One region of the Bradyrhizobium sp. WU425 genome, then DNA from elsewhere that is predicted to be linked to it. Evidence: riboswitches for the same ligand, from Rfam matches in the RefSeq annotation. Region 1 holds a riboswitch; each other region holds the start of a gene.
The links. Region 1 has a riboswitch for cobalamin ahead of metE (5-methyltetrahydropteroyltriglutamate--homocysteine S-methyltransferase). Riboswitches for the same ligand answer to the same signal wherever they lie in the genome.
Positions count from the first base shown of each region.

Region 2: it holds a riboswitch for cobalamin, as region 1 does, so the genes downstream of both, BcanWU425_RS26175 (DUF1636 family protein) here and metE (5-methyltetrahydropteroyltriglutamate--homocysteine S-methyltransferase) in region 1, are expected to answer to the same signal.
Region 3: it holds a riboswitch for cobalamin, as region 1 does, so the genes downstream of both, BcanWU425_RS26110 (energy-coupling factor ABC transporter permease) here and metE (5-methyltetrahydropteroyltriglutamate--homocysteine S-methyltransferase) in region 1, are expected to answer to the same signal.

Region 1 is NZ_CP088089.1:7,086,090-7,089,358, reverse strand. It holds gene BcanWU425_RS33865 (4Fe-4S binding protein) at 1-3, shown strand, start outside; cobalamin riboswitch at 790-989, shown strand; gene metE (5-methyltetrahydropteroyltriglutamate--homocysteine S-methyltransferase) at 1,089-3,269, shown strand, end outside.
Region 2 is NZ_CP088089.1:5,384,222-5,387,490, reverse strand. It holds gene BcanWU425_RS26185 (cobyric acid synthase) at 1-565, opposite strand, end outside; gene cobO (cob(I)yrinic acid a,c-diamide adenosyltransferase) at 576-1,211, opposite strand; cobalamin riboswitch at 1,252-1,469, shown strand; gene BcanWU425_RS26175 (DUF1636 family protein) at 1,565-1,948, shown strand; gene cobW (cobalamin biosynthesis protein CobW) at 1,945-2,994, shown strand; gene cobN (cobaltochelatase subunit CobN) at 2,994-3,269, shown strand, end outside.
Region 3 is NZ_CP088089.1:5,370,628-5,373,896, reverse strand. It holds gene BcanWU425_RS26120 (cobyrinate a,c-diamide synthase) at 1-258, shown strand, start outside; gene cobA (uroporphyrinogen-III C-methyltransferase) at 255-986, shown strand; cobalamin riboswitch at 1,032-1,250, shown strand; gene BcanWU425_RS26110 (energy-coupling factor ABC transporter permease) at 1,288-1,965, shown strand; gene cobF (precorrin-6A synthase (deacetylating)) at 2,011-2,760, shown strand; gene cobT (nicotinate-nucleotide--dimethylbenzimidazole phosphoribosyltransferase) at 2,776-3,269, shown strand, end outside.

The sequences.
Region 1 (3,269 bases):
TAGGCAGCCCGCGACCAAAAGGCCTCATCGCTCGATTTCGCGAACGAAGTTGTAGATGTGGGACCTTGAGGAGACCACGACCGCATGGGGCGCATCGAGGTCGATTAACATCGTTATGAGCTTAAGACGCTGAGCGACTCCGAGGAACCCCTCAAAGGGCTCTGTCGGAGGACACCGTCGAAATTGTCACGAACAAGGACAAGGCCCTCGATGCTCAGTGGCCGCGTTAAGGCCTATCATCGCAGGCCGCGAGTCGAGGCGAGGCAGACCGGCGTCGAGCAGCCACGGACGCATCGAAGCCGGCGCAAAAGTCGCTCAGCACGTGAACACCTATTGCACCGAGAAGATCATCTTGGCCAACCTCACGGAGGCGGACGACCTCGTGCCTGGTCGCGGGCCGCCGAACACCAAGGAGCCGACCTGATCATCCGTGCGGTCCTGGAGCAATCCGGCTTTCGAAATGTCTAGGGAGCCTCGTGGGCTGTGACCAAACGGATGCCGGCCGAGGATGATCGCACCTTCCTGACGCGCTGGTTCGAAAAGCTGCTGACGGAAAAGGTCGCCTCCTCGCGATCACACAGATACCGAAAGCTGCCCGGGTTCGTTCCGGTCGTGGAGCTCAACCGTTACGCGAGCAAGGAGCGAATGCATTTCACAAGCGGAGCCTCCACAGATCCGGGCGTGTTCACCAGGCCGCGAGCAAGACCGTCGTGCCCGCCTAGTGCGCTCGTAATCGCTTGGGCAATATCGCAGCGAGAATCGGTAGGTTGACGCATCGATCCTCGTGCGCATAATTCAAGCCGTCGCGGTCTCCGGATTTCGTTTGATCTGGAGCTAAGAGGGAAGCCGGTGCAATGCCGGCGCTGCCCCCGCAACTGTAAGCGGCGAGCCGCTGTCCAACGAAGTCACTGAAGCCATGCGGCTTCGGGAAGGCCGGACAGCAGCGACGACCCGTGAGCCAGGAGACCTGCCTCGACAAGATATCGTCCACGGGCGGGGCGTCCCGGTGTGCGCCAAGCAGTTGTCGCTCACGCGATGTTCGCTGTCTGCGTCCGCCATGGCCTTTGCCCCAACATGGGGTCTAAGCTATGTCAATCCTTTCGCTTCCCGTTGCCACACTGGGGACGTCACGCATCGGCCCACGACGCGAACTCAAATTCGCGCTCGAGAGCTACTGGGCGGGAAAATCCAGCGAAGCCGAGCTCCTCGAGGCGGGGAGTGGACTTCGTGCCGCTAATTGGGCACGGCAGAAATCCCGCGGTGCGACCGTCATTCCTTCGAATGACTTCTCGCTCTACGACCATGTGCTCGATACCAGCCTAATGGTCGGCGCCATTCCCGACGTTTACGGCTGGAACGAAGGTCCTGTGTCGCTCAAAACCTACTTCACCATGGCGCGTGGCGCTCAAGACGGTGGTCACGCTCAGCATGGGCCCGGCGTAGCCGCACAGGAGATGACGAAGTGGTTCGATACGAACTACCACTACATGGTGCCGGAATTTCACCAGGATCAGATCTTTACGTATGCCTCTCGGAAGCCGATCGAGGAATATGAGGAGGCAAGAAGCCTCGGCTATCAGACGCGGCCCGTCCTAGTGGGCCCAGTCACTTTCCTGAAGCTCGGCAAAAGCGTAAATCCCGCATTCAATCCGCTGTCGCTGCTTGATCGCCTCCTCCCCGTCTATGTCGATGTTCTCCGCGAACTAGCCTCGCGCGGCGCTGAATGGGTCCAGCTCGACGAGCCATGCCTAGTGATGGACGTCGACGAAGCATCTCGGGCGGCTGTCCGCCGGGCCTATGCTCATTTCGCTAAGGCCGTGCCGGCCCTTAAAATCATGCTGGCCACATACTTCGGGGCTGTCGGCGACAATCTTGAAACAGTCTTGGCCTTGCCCGTTGCCGGGCTTCATGTCGACCTGGTTCGTGCACCTGACCAGTTGGACGCGATTGTCGCCAGAGCCCGTAGAGATCTCGTGGTCTCGCTCGGTGTCGTTGATGGTCGCAACGTGTGGCGTTCTAATCTGCCGGCGCTACTCGACCAACTTGCTCCCATGGTCAAAAAACTGGGCAGGGACCGTGTTCAGATTGCCCCCTCCTGCTCGCTGCTTCATGTTCCGACCGACATTGAGCTAGAGATCGATCTCGATCCCAATCTGAAGACGTGGTTGGCGTTCTCAGTGCAGAAGATCAAGGAACTTTCGATACTGGGCAAAGCGCTGGCTGGCTATGCTGCCGACGTGGCCGATGAACTCACGCTCTCAGAGGATGCATCCGTCACTCGCGAAACATCGCCGAAGATCCACAGTGCGAACGTCGCCGGACGAATGGCCGCGATCGACGATAGCATGCGTCGCCGTCGCAGTGCGTTCACCCAGCGCGCCGACGTCCAGCGCGTCGCCTTCGCATTGCCAATGTTTCCAACCACAACCATCGGATCCTTCCCGCAAACGGCGGACGTCCGCAATGCGCGTGCAGCTCATGCGCGGGGAGCGCTGAATGACACGCAGTACGAGCAGCTTCTGAAAGCGGAGACAGCCCATACCGTGCATTGGCAGGAAGATATCGGCCTGGACGTGCTCGTACACGGCGAGTTCGAGCGCAATGACATGGTTCAATACTTTGGCGAGCAGCTGTTGGGTTTCGCATTCACCAAGCACGGCTGGGTTCAGTCTTATGGCTCGCGGTGCGTTCGTCCTCCTATCCTGTTTGGAGATGTCTCCCGCCCGAAGCCCATGACCGTTAAATGGTGGCGACATGCGCAGTCTCTGACCAAAAAACCCGTCAAGGCTATGCTGACCGGACCGGTGACGATCCTGAACTGGTCGTTTGTCCGTGACGACATCCCGCGGAGCGAGACATGCCGACAGATCGCTCTCGCGATCCGAGACGAGGTCATCGACCTTGAGGCAGCTGGAGCGACCATGATCCAGATCGACGAGGCTGCGTTGCGGGAGGGATTGCCGCTGCGCAAATCGCAGTGGAAGGACTATCTCGATTGGGCAGTGGACAGTTTCCGCGTTTGCTCCTCCGCTGTCGCTGACGGAACTCAGATCCATACGCACATGTGCTATTCCGAGTTCAACGAAATCATCGATGCGATCGCAGCAATGGATGCCGACGTCATTTCAATCGAGGCGTCGCGCTCCAAAATGGAATTGCTCGACGCTTTCAAGAGCTACAAATATCCTAGTGAAATTGGGCCGGGCGTCTATGACATTCATTCACCGCGCATTCCCGCAGCAGCCGAGATCAAGCAGCTGATTGTGTTG
Region 2 (3,269 bases), 1.7 Mb from region 1:
TCGCGGCATCATCCGGGTCGATCACTGTCTTGATGCCGACGAGTTGCGCGATGACACCGCCGCGGTCGATGTCGCCGACCAGCACGACCGGCACATCGGCCTTGCGCGCAAAACCCATATTGGCGATGTCGGCCTTGCGCAGGTTCACCTCGGCCGGGCTGCCGGCGCCTTCCACCAGCACGAGATCGGCGCGCGCCTTCAGCCGCTCGAAGCTCTCCAGTACCGCGTCCATCAATGCCGGCTTCATCGCCGCATATTCACGCGCACGCGCGGTCGCGATGCGTTTTCCATGCACGATCACCTGCGCGCCGACATCCGTCTCGGGCTTCAGCAGCACCGGGTTCATGTCGGTGTGCGGCTCGACGCCGGCGGCGAGCGCCTGGAGCGCCTGGGCGCGGCCGATCTCGCCGCCGTCGACAGTCACGGCCGCGTTGTTCGACATGTTCTGCGGCTTGAACGGGAGCACGCATAGGCCGCGTCGCACAAAGGCGCGCGCGAGGCCGGCGACGATGAGCGATTTGCCCACGTCCGAGCCGGCCCCCTGGATCATCAATGCGCGCGCCATCGCGAGTTTCTTAGAACTCGACGCCGGCTTGCGCCTTGATGCCGGAGCGGAAGGGATGCTTGACCAGCGTCATCTCGGTGACGAGATCGGCGATGTCGATCAGCTCGTCCTTGGCGTTGCGGCCGGTGAGCACGACATGCGTCATCGGCGGCTTCGAGGTCACCAGGAAATCGACGACCTCGGCGATATTGAGATAGTCGTAGCGCAGCGCGATGTTGATCTCGTCGAGCACGACCATGCGGAGATTCGAATCGAGGATCAGCTCCTTGGCCTTCTCCCAGCCGGCGCGGGCGGCGGCAATGTCGCGGGCGCGGTCCTGCGTCTCCCAGGTAAAACCTTCGCCCATGGCGTGGAACTGGCAGAGGTCACCGAAATGGCCGGTGAGCATGCGGCGCTCGCCGGTATCCCAGGCGCCCTTGATGAACTGCACGACCGCGCAGGGGAAGCCATGGGCGACGCAGCGGACGATCATGCCGAAGGCCGAGGAGGACTTGCCCTTGCCGGCGCCGGTGTGGACGATGATGAGGCCCTTTTCGCCGCTCTTGGTCGCCATGATCTTGTCGCGGGCGACCTTCTTCTTCGCCATTTTCGAGGCATGGCGGGCGTCGGTTTCGTCGGCCGTCTGGCTATCCGGTTCGGAGGTCATCGGACGGGGTCCTTCGGCTTGACAAGAGGCGGTCGGGGGCAAATGGTGGCCCGGCGTTGGTTCCTGTCCTACGACAGGCGAAGAGGGAATGCGATAGGGTCCGAATCGGCAAGATTTGGTTCCAAAATGCAGCCGCCCCCGCGACCGTGACCGGAGAGATGCCCGAAGCCACTGATCCCCTGGGGATCGGGAAGGCGGGGATCGAAGGGGAAACCCTGCTCCGCAAGCCGGGAGACCTGCCAGCGCGGACGATTTTGGACCGGCGGACGGGGTGTTCCGCGACGGGGAAACGGGCCTTCGCAAGAACGGTTCGTGGGCCTCTTCGCTTCCCGCTGTTTATTCTGGAAGAAGCGATGACCGTCACACTTCATGTCTGCATCACCTGCCGCGCCGGCCAGACGCTTGGCGAGGGCGAGACGACGCCCGGCAAGCGCCTGCATGGTGCGATCCTCGAGGCCGGCGTGCCTGACGGCGTCAGCGTGGTTCCCGTCGAATGCCTGTCGGCATGCAACCAGGGTTGCTCGGTCGCGCTCAGCGCGCCCGGCCGCTGGTCCTATGTCTATGGTCGCCTCTCGGATGCGAATGCGAACGACGTGGTCGCGGGCGCCGCGGCCTATGCGGCCGCGCCCGACGGCCTTGTGCCCTGGCGCAGCCGCCCGGAGATCTTCCGCAAGCAATCGCTTGCCCGCATTCCCCCCATTTCCCCCTTGGCCGTCGTGCCGGAGGCCGCCGAATGAATTCGCTCGCAAAAGTCCCGGTCACGGTCGTCACGGGCTTTCTCGGCTCCGGCAAGACCACGCTGATCCAGCATCTGCTTGCCAATGCCAACGGCAAGAAGCTCGCGGTGCTCGTCAACGAGTTCGGCAGCGAGGGCGTCGATGGCGAGATTCTGAAATCCTGCGCCGATGCGAATTGCCCGGAAGAGAACATCATCGAGCTCGCCAACGGCTGCATCTGCTGCACCGTCGCCGACGATTTCATTCCGACCATGGAGAAGCTGCTGTCGAGGCCGGTGCGGCCCGATCATATTCTGATCGAGACTTCGGGCCTGGCACTGCCCAAGCCGCTGCTCAAGGCGTTCGACTGGCCGGAGATCCGTTCGCGCATCACCGTCGATGGTGTGATCGCGCTTGCCGACGCCGAAGCTGTCGCCGCCGGCCGTTTCGCGCCCGACCCAATTGCCGTCGAAGCGCAGCGCGCGGCGGACGGCAATCTCGACCATGAGACGCCACTGTCGGAAGTGTTCGAGGACCAGATCGCCTGCGCCGACATCGTGCTGCTGACCAAGGCCGATCTTGCGGGCGCGGCAGGCCTCGAAGCGGCCAAGGCGGCGATCACCGCCGAGATGTCGCGCCGCGTGCCGATGCTGGCGATCACCGACGGCGCGATCGACGCGCGCCTCATCCTCGGCCTCGGTGCTGCCGCCGAGAACGATCTCGCCGCGCGTCCCTCGCATCACGACGGCGAAGAGGATCACGAGCACGACGATTTTGCGTCCGTCGTGATCGATCTTCCTGAGGTCACCGATATCGAAGCGCTGGTTGCATCCGTTCAGCGTCTGGCGCGCGAGCAGAATGTGCTGCGCGTCAAGGGTTACATCGCGGTGCAAGGCAAGCCGATGCGCCTCTTGCTGCAAGCGGTGGGCGAGCGCGTGCGCCACCAGTTCGACCAGCCCTGGGGCGCGGGTGCGAGGCAGTCAAAGCTGGTCGTGATCGGCGAGCACGGCGATATCGACGAGGCCGCGATCAAGGCGGGACTCGGTCTTTCAGGATCCGGTATCTGATGCACGTCGTCTTCCGCGAGAGCCGCGGTCTCGAGGAGACCGCGATACCAAGGGACATTGGCCAGGACCCGGCCGATCTCGTGGTGCTCTCGTATTCGGATTCCGATCTTGCCGCGTTCGCGGCCGGCTGGCGCCGTGGCCGCGACAGCCTGCCGTCGCTGCGGCTCGTCAATCTCGCAGAACTTCGTCATCCGCTCTCGGTCGACACCTATGTCGAACGCACGCTTGCGCACGCGCGCGGCATTCTCGTGCGTTTGATCGGCGGGGAATCCTAT
Region 3 (3,269 bases), 1.7 Mb from region 1:
CTCGGCCTGGAGACGAGCTTTGCCAAGCGCCGCATGCATCTGGGCTATCGTCTGGCCGAGCTCGCCGCGCCGATGCCGGGTCATCAGGCGGGTGCACGCCTGCGTGGCCATGAATTCCACTATTCGACCATAGTCGCGCAGCCCGACACGGCGCTGGCGGTCGTGCACGACGCGACAGGTGCGGTCATTGCCGAGACCGGCTCGCGGCGGGGACAAGCCACCGGCACGTTCTTCCATCTGATCGCGGAGGACCGGTGAGCGGTTTTGTCTCCTTTGTCTCCGCCGGGCCCGGCGATCCCGAGCTGCTCACGCTCAAGGGTGCAGCGCGGCTGCGCGAGGCCGACGTTGTGCTCTATGACGATCTTGCTTCAGGCGCGATCCTCGATCTGGCCCGGCCCGGCGCCAATCTCGTCGCGGTGGGAAAGCGGGCAGGGCGGGCCTCGACCAAGCAGCACCATGTCAACCGCCTGCTGGTCGACTATGCCGTGACAGGCGCGCGCGTGGTGCGATTGAAGTCGGGCGATGCCGGCATCTTTGGCCGGCTTGAGGAGGAGCTCGAGACGCTGCGCGAAGCGGGCATCGGCTACGAGATCATTCCCGGCGTCACCTCGGCCTGTGTCGCCGCCGCGCAAGCCGGCATTCCGCTGACCCGGCGTCACACCTCGCGCCGCGTGCAGTTCGTGACCGGGGCGGACGTCACCGGCGAGCTGCCGCCAGATCTCAATTGGGCGGCGCTGGCCGATCCGGAGGCGACAACCGTGGTCTATATGGGCCGGCGGACGTTTCCGGCGTTGGTCGTCAAATTGATCGAGCACGGGCTCGCCCCAACCACGCCGGCGTTGTTTGCCGAATCGCTCGGCCGTCCCGATGAGCGGCTGGTCCGCACCACCATTTCGGAACTTGCTGAGCAGCTTGCGCGGGGCGGAGCGGCCTCCACGGCGGCCGTCATCCTGTTCGGCGCGCTGGCGGGGAATTATCCGTCATGACCGCCTCGTCCGCCCGTCGCCCCTTGACGCCCGGCCGGCGAAAGAGGCACACAGGAGACGCATGGTGCTCGACGCGGCGCAAAGCGCCGGAGCATAATCGGGAATGGGGATGGGCGGACCCAGTTGCGGCGCCCAAAACCCCAGCCGCCCCCGCGACTGTAAGCGGGAGGGACTTCGATCAGCCACTGGGCCGCGAGGCCCGGGAAGGCCGGAGACTCCCAGTGAACCGCGAGCCAGGAGACCGGCCGTGCATGTTTTGAGGCCAAGGCCGTCGGGTGTGACGGCAAGAAGGATCTGAGCCATGCATATCGAACCCGGACTAGTCTCGGACGCCAAGCTCGTATTGAGTTACGCAACCGGCATCGCTGTCGGCGGTGTTGCCCTGAAGCTCGCGGCTGAGACCGTGCGCGAGCAGGGCATCACGTCGTTCGCGGCGCGGACGCTCGCCACCACGGGACTTGTGTTTATCTTCTTCGAGATCCTGCCGCACTTCCCGGTCGGCGTCTCCGAAGTGCACTTCATCCTCGGCTCGACCTTGTTCCTGCTGTTTGGCGCGGCGCCTGCGGCCTTCGGCCTCGCGTTTGGCCTGCTGTTCCAGGGCATCTTCTTCGAGCCGCCCGACCTGCCGCAATATGGCATGAACGTCACCACGCTATTGGTGCCGCTGTTCGGAATCCAGGCGATCGCCACGCGGATCATTTCGAGCAACACGGCCTATGTCGATCTGAAGTACCGCCAGGCGCTGGCGCTTTCGACGACCTATCAGGCGGGCGTCATCGCCTGGGTGGCGTTCTGGGCGATTTATGGCTCCGGCTTCGGCGCGACCAACCTCGCCAACATCGCGACCTTCGCGGCGTCCTATGCGCTGGTCATCGTGATCGAGCCGCTCGCCGATCTCGGCGTGCTCGCGCTGGCGAAGTCGTTGCGCGGCGTCACCGCGCCCGGCCTCGTCACGCCGCGTTTGCACAACGCGGCCTAGAGACAAGCGAACGGGCGGCCATGATGGCCGCCCTTCGCAGCCACGATGCTCACGCTCTCTCTGATAGGCATCGGTTGCGGCGATCCCGAGCAGCTGACGCGCGCCGCGATTACTGCCATCAACGCGGCCGATCTCGTCCTGATCCCGCGCAAGGGGACTACAAAATCCGATCTCGCCGATCTCAGGCGGACGATCTGCGCGGATGCGCTCACCAGCGACAGGACGCGTATTGCCGAGTTCGATCTGCCCGTGCGGGACGCCGCTGAAGCGGACTATCGCAAGGGCGTGGACGATTGGCATGATGCCGTGGCCGCCGTCTGGTCGCAGACGATCGGGGATCATCTCGAAGGCGAAGGCAAGGTCGCGCTGTTGATCTGGGGCGATCCCTCGCTTTACGATTCCTCGCTGCGTATCGCGCGGCGGCTCGATCCCTTGCCGACAATCGAAGTCGTGCCCGGCATCACCTCGATCCAGACGCTGTGCGCGGCGCATGCGATGCCGCTCAACGACATCGGCGAGCCGTTTCTGATCACGACCGGACGCCGCTTGCGCGATGGCGGTTGGCCGGCAGGTGTCGACACCGTGGTGGTGATGCTCGACGGCGGCACGGCATTCCAGTCGCTTGATCCGGCGGGCCTGCACATCTGGTGGGGGGCCTATCTCGGCATGCCCGATCAGATCGTGATGTCCGGCGCGCTGGCCGAGATCGGCCCGCGCATCGTCGCCGTGCGGCAAGAGGCGCGCGAACGGCACGGCTGGATCATGGACAGTTACATCCTCAAGCGCAGGCCGTAAGGCAAGCGAGGCAGCATGCTCCCCGAATGGGTCACCCAACAATGCCCCGATATCTCCGCAGTCCACCGCGAGGCGGCGGTGGCGCGGCAGGCGCAACTGACGAAACCGACCGGCGCGCTCGGCCGGCTCGAGCAGCTCGCGATCGAGCTTGCGGGCCTGCAAGCAACCGAGCAGCCGCGCGCGGCGCGGGTGCCGATCATCATCTTCGCCGGCGATCACGGCATCGTCGCGCAGGGCGTCTCGGCCTATCCGCAGGAAGTGACCATCGCGATGCTGGCGAACTTTGCCTCCGGCGGTGCCGCAATCTCGGTGCTCGCGCGTGAGCTGGGCTCCAGCCTGGAGGTCGTCGACGCCGGCACGCTGGCGCAGGGGGAGATGGCTGGAATCATGACCGACAAGCCGCGCAGCGGTACGCGCGATTTCAGCGTCGAAGCTGCGCTCACCCCCACGGAGCTGGCATTTGCGTTCGAAGCCGGCCGACGTGCGGTGACGCGCGCACAGGCCGGGCA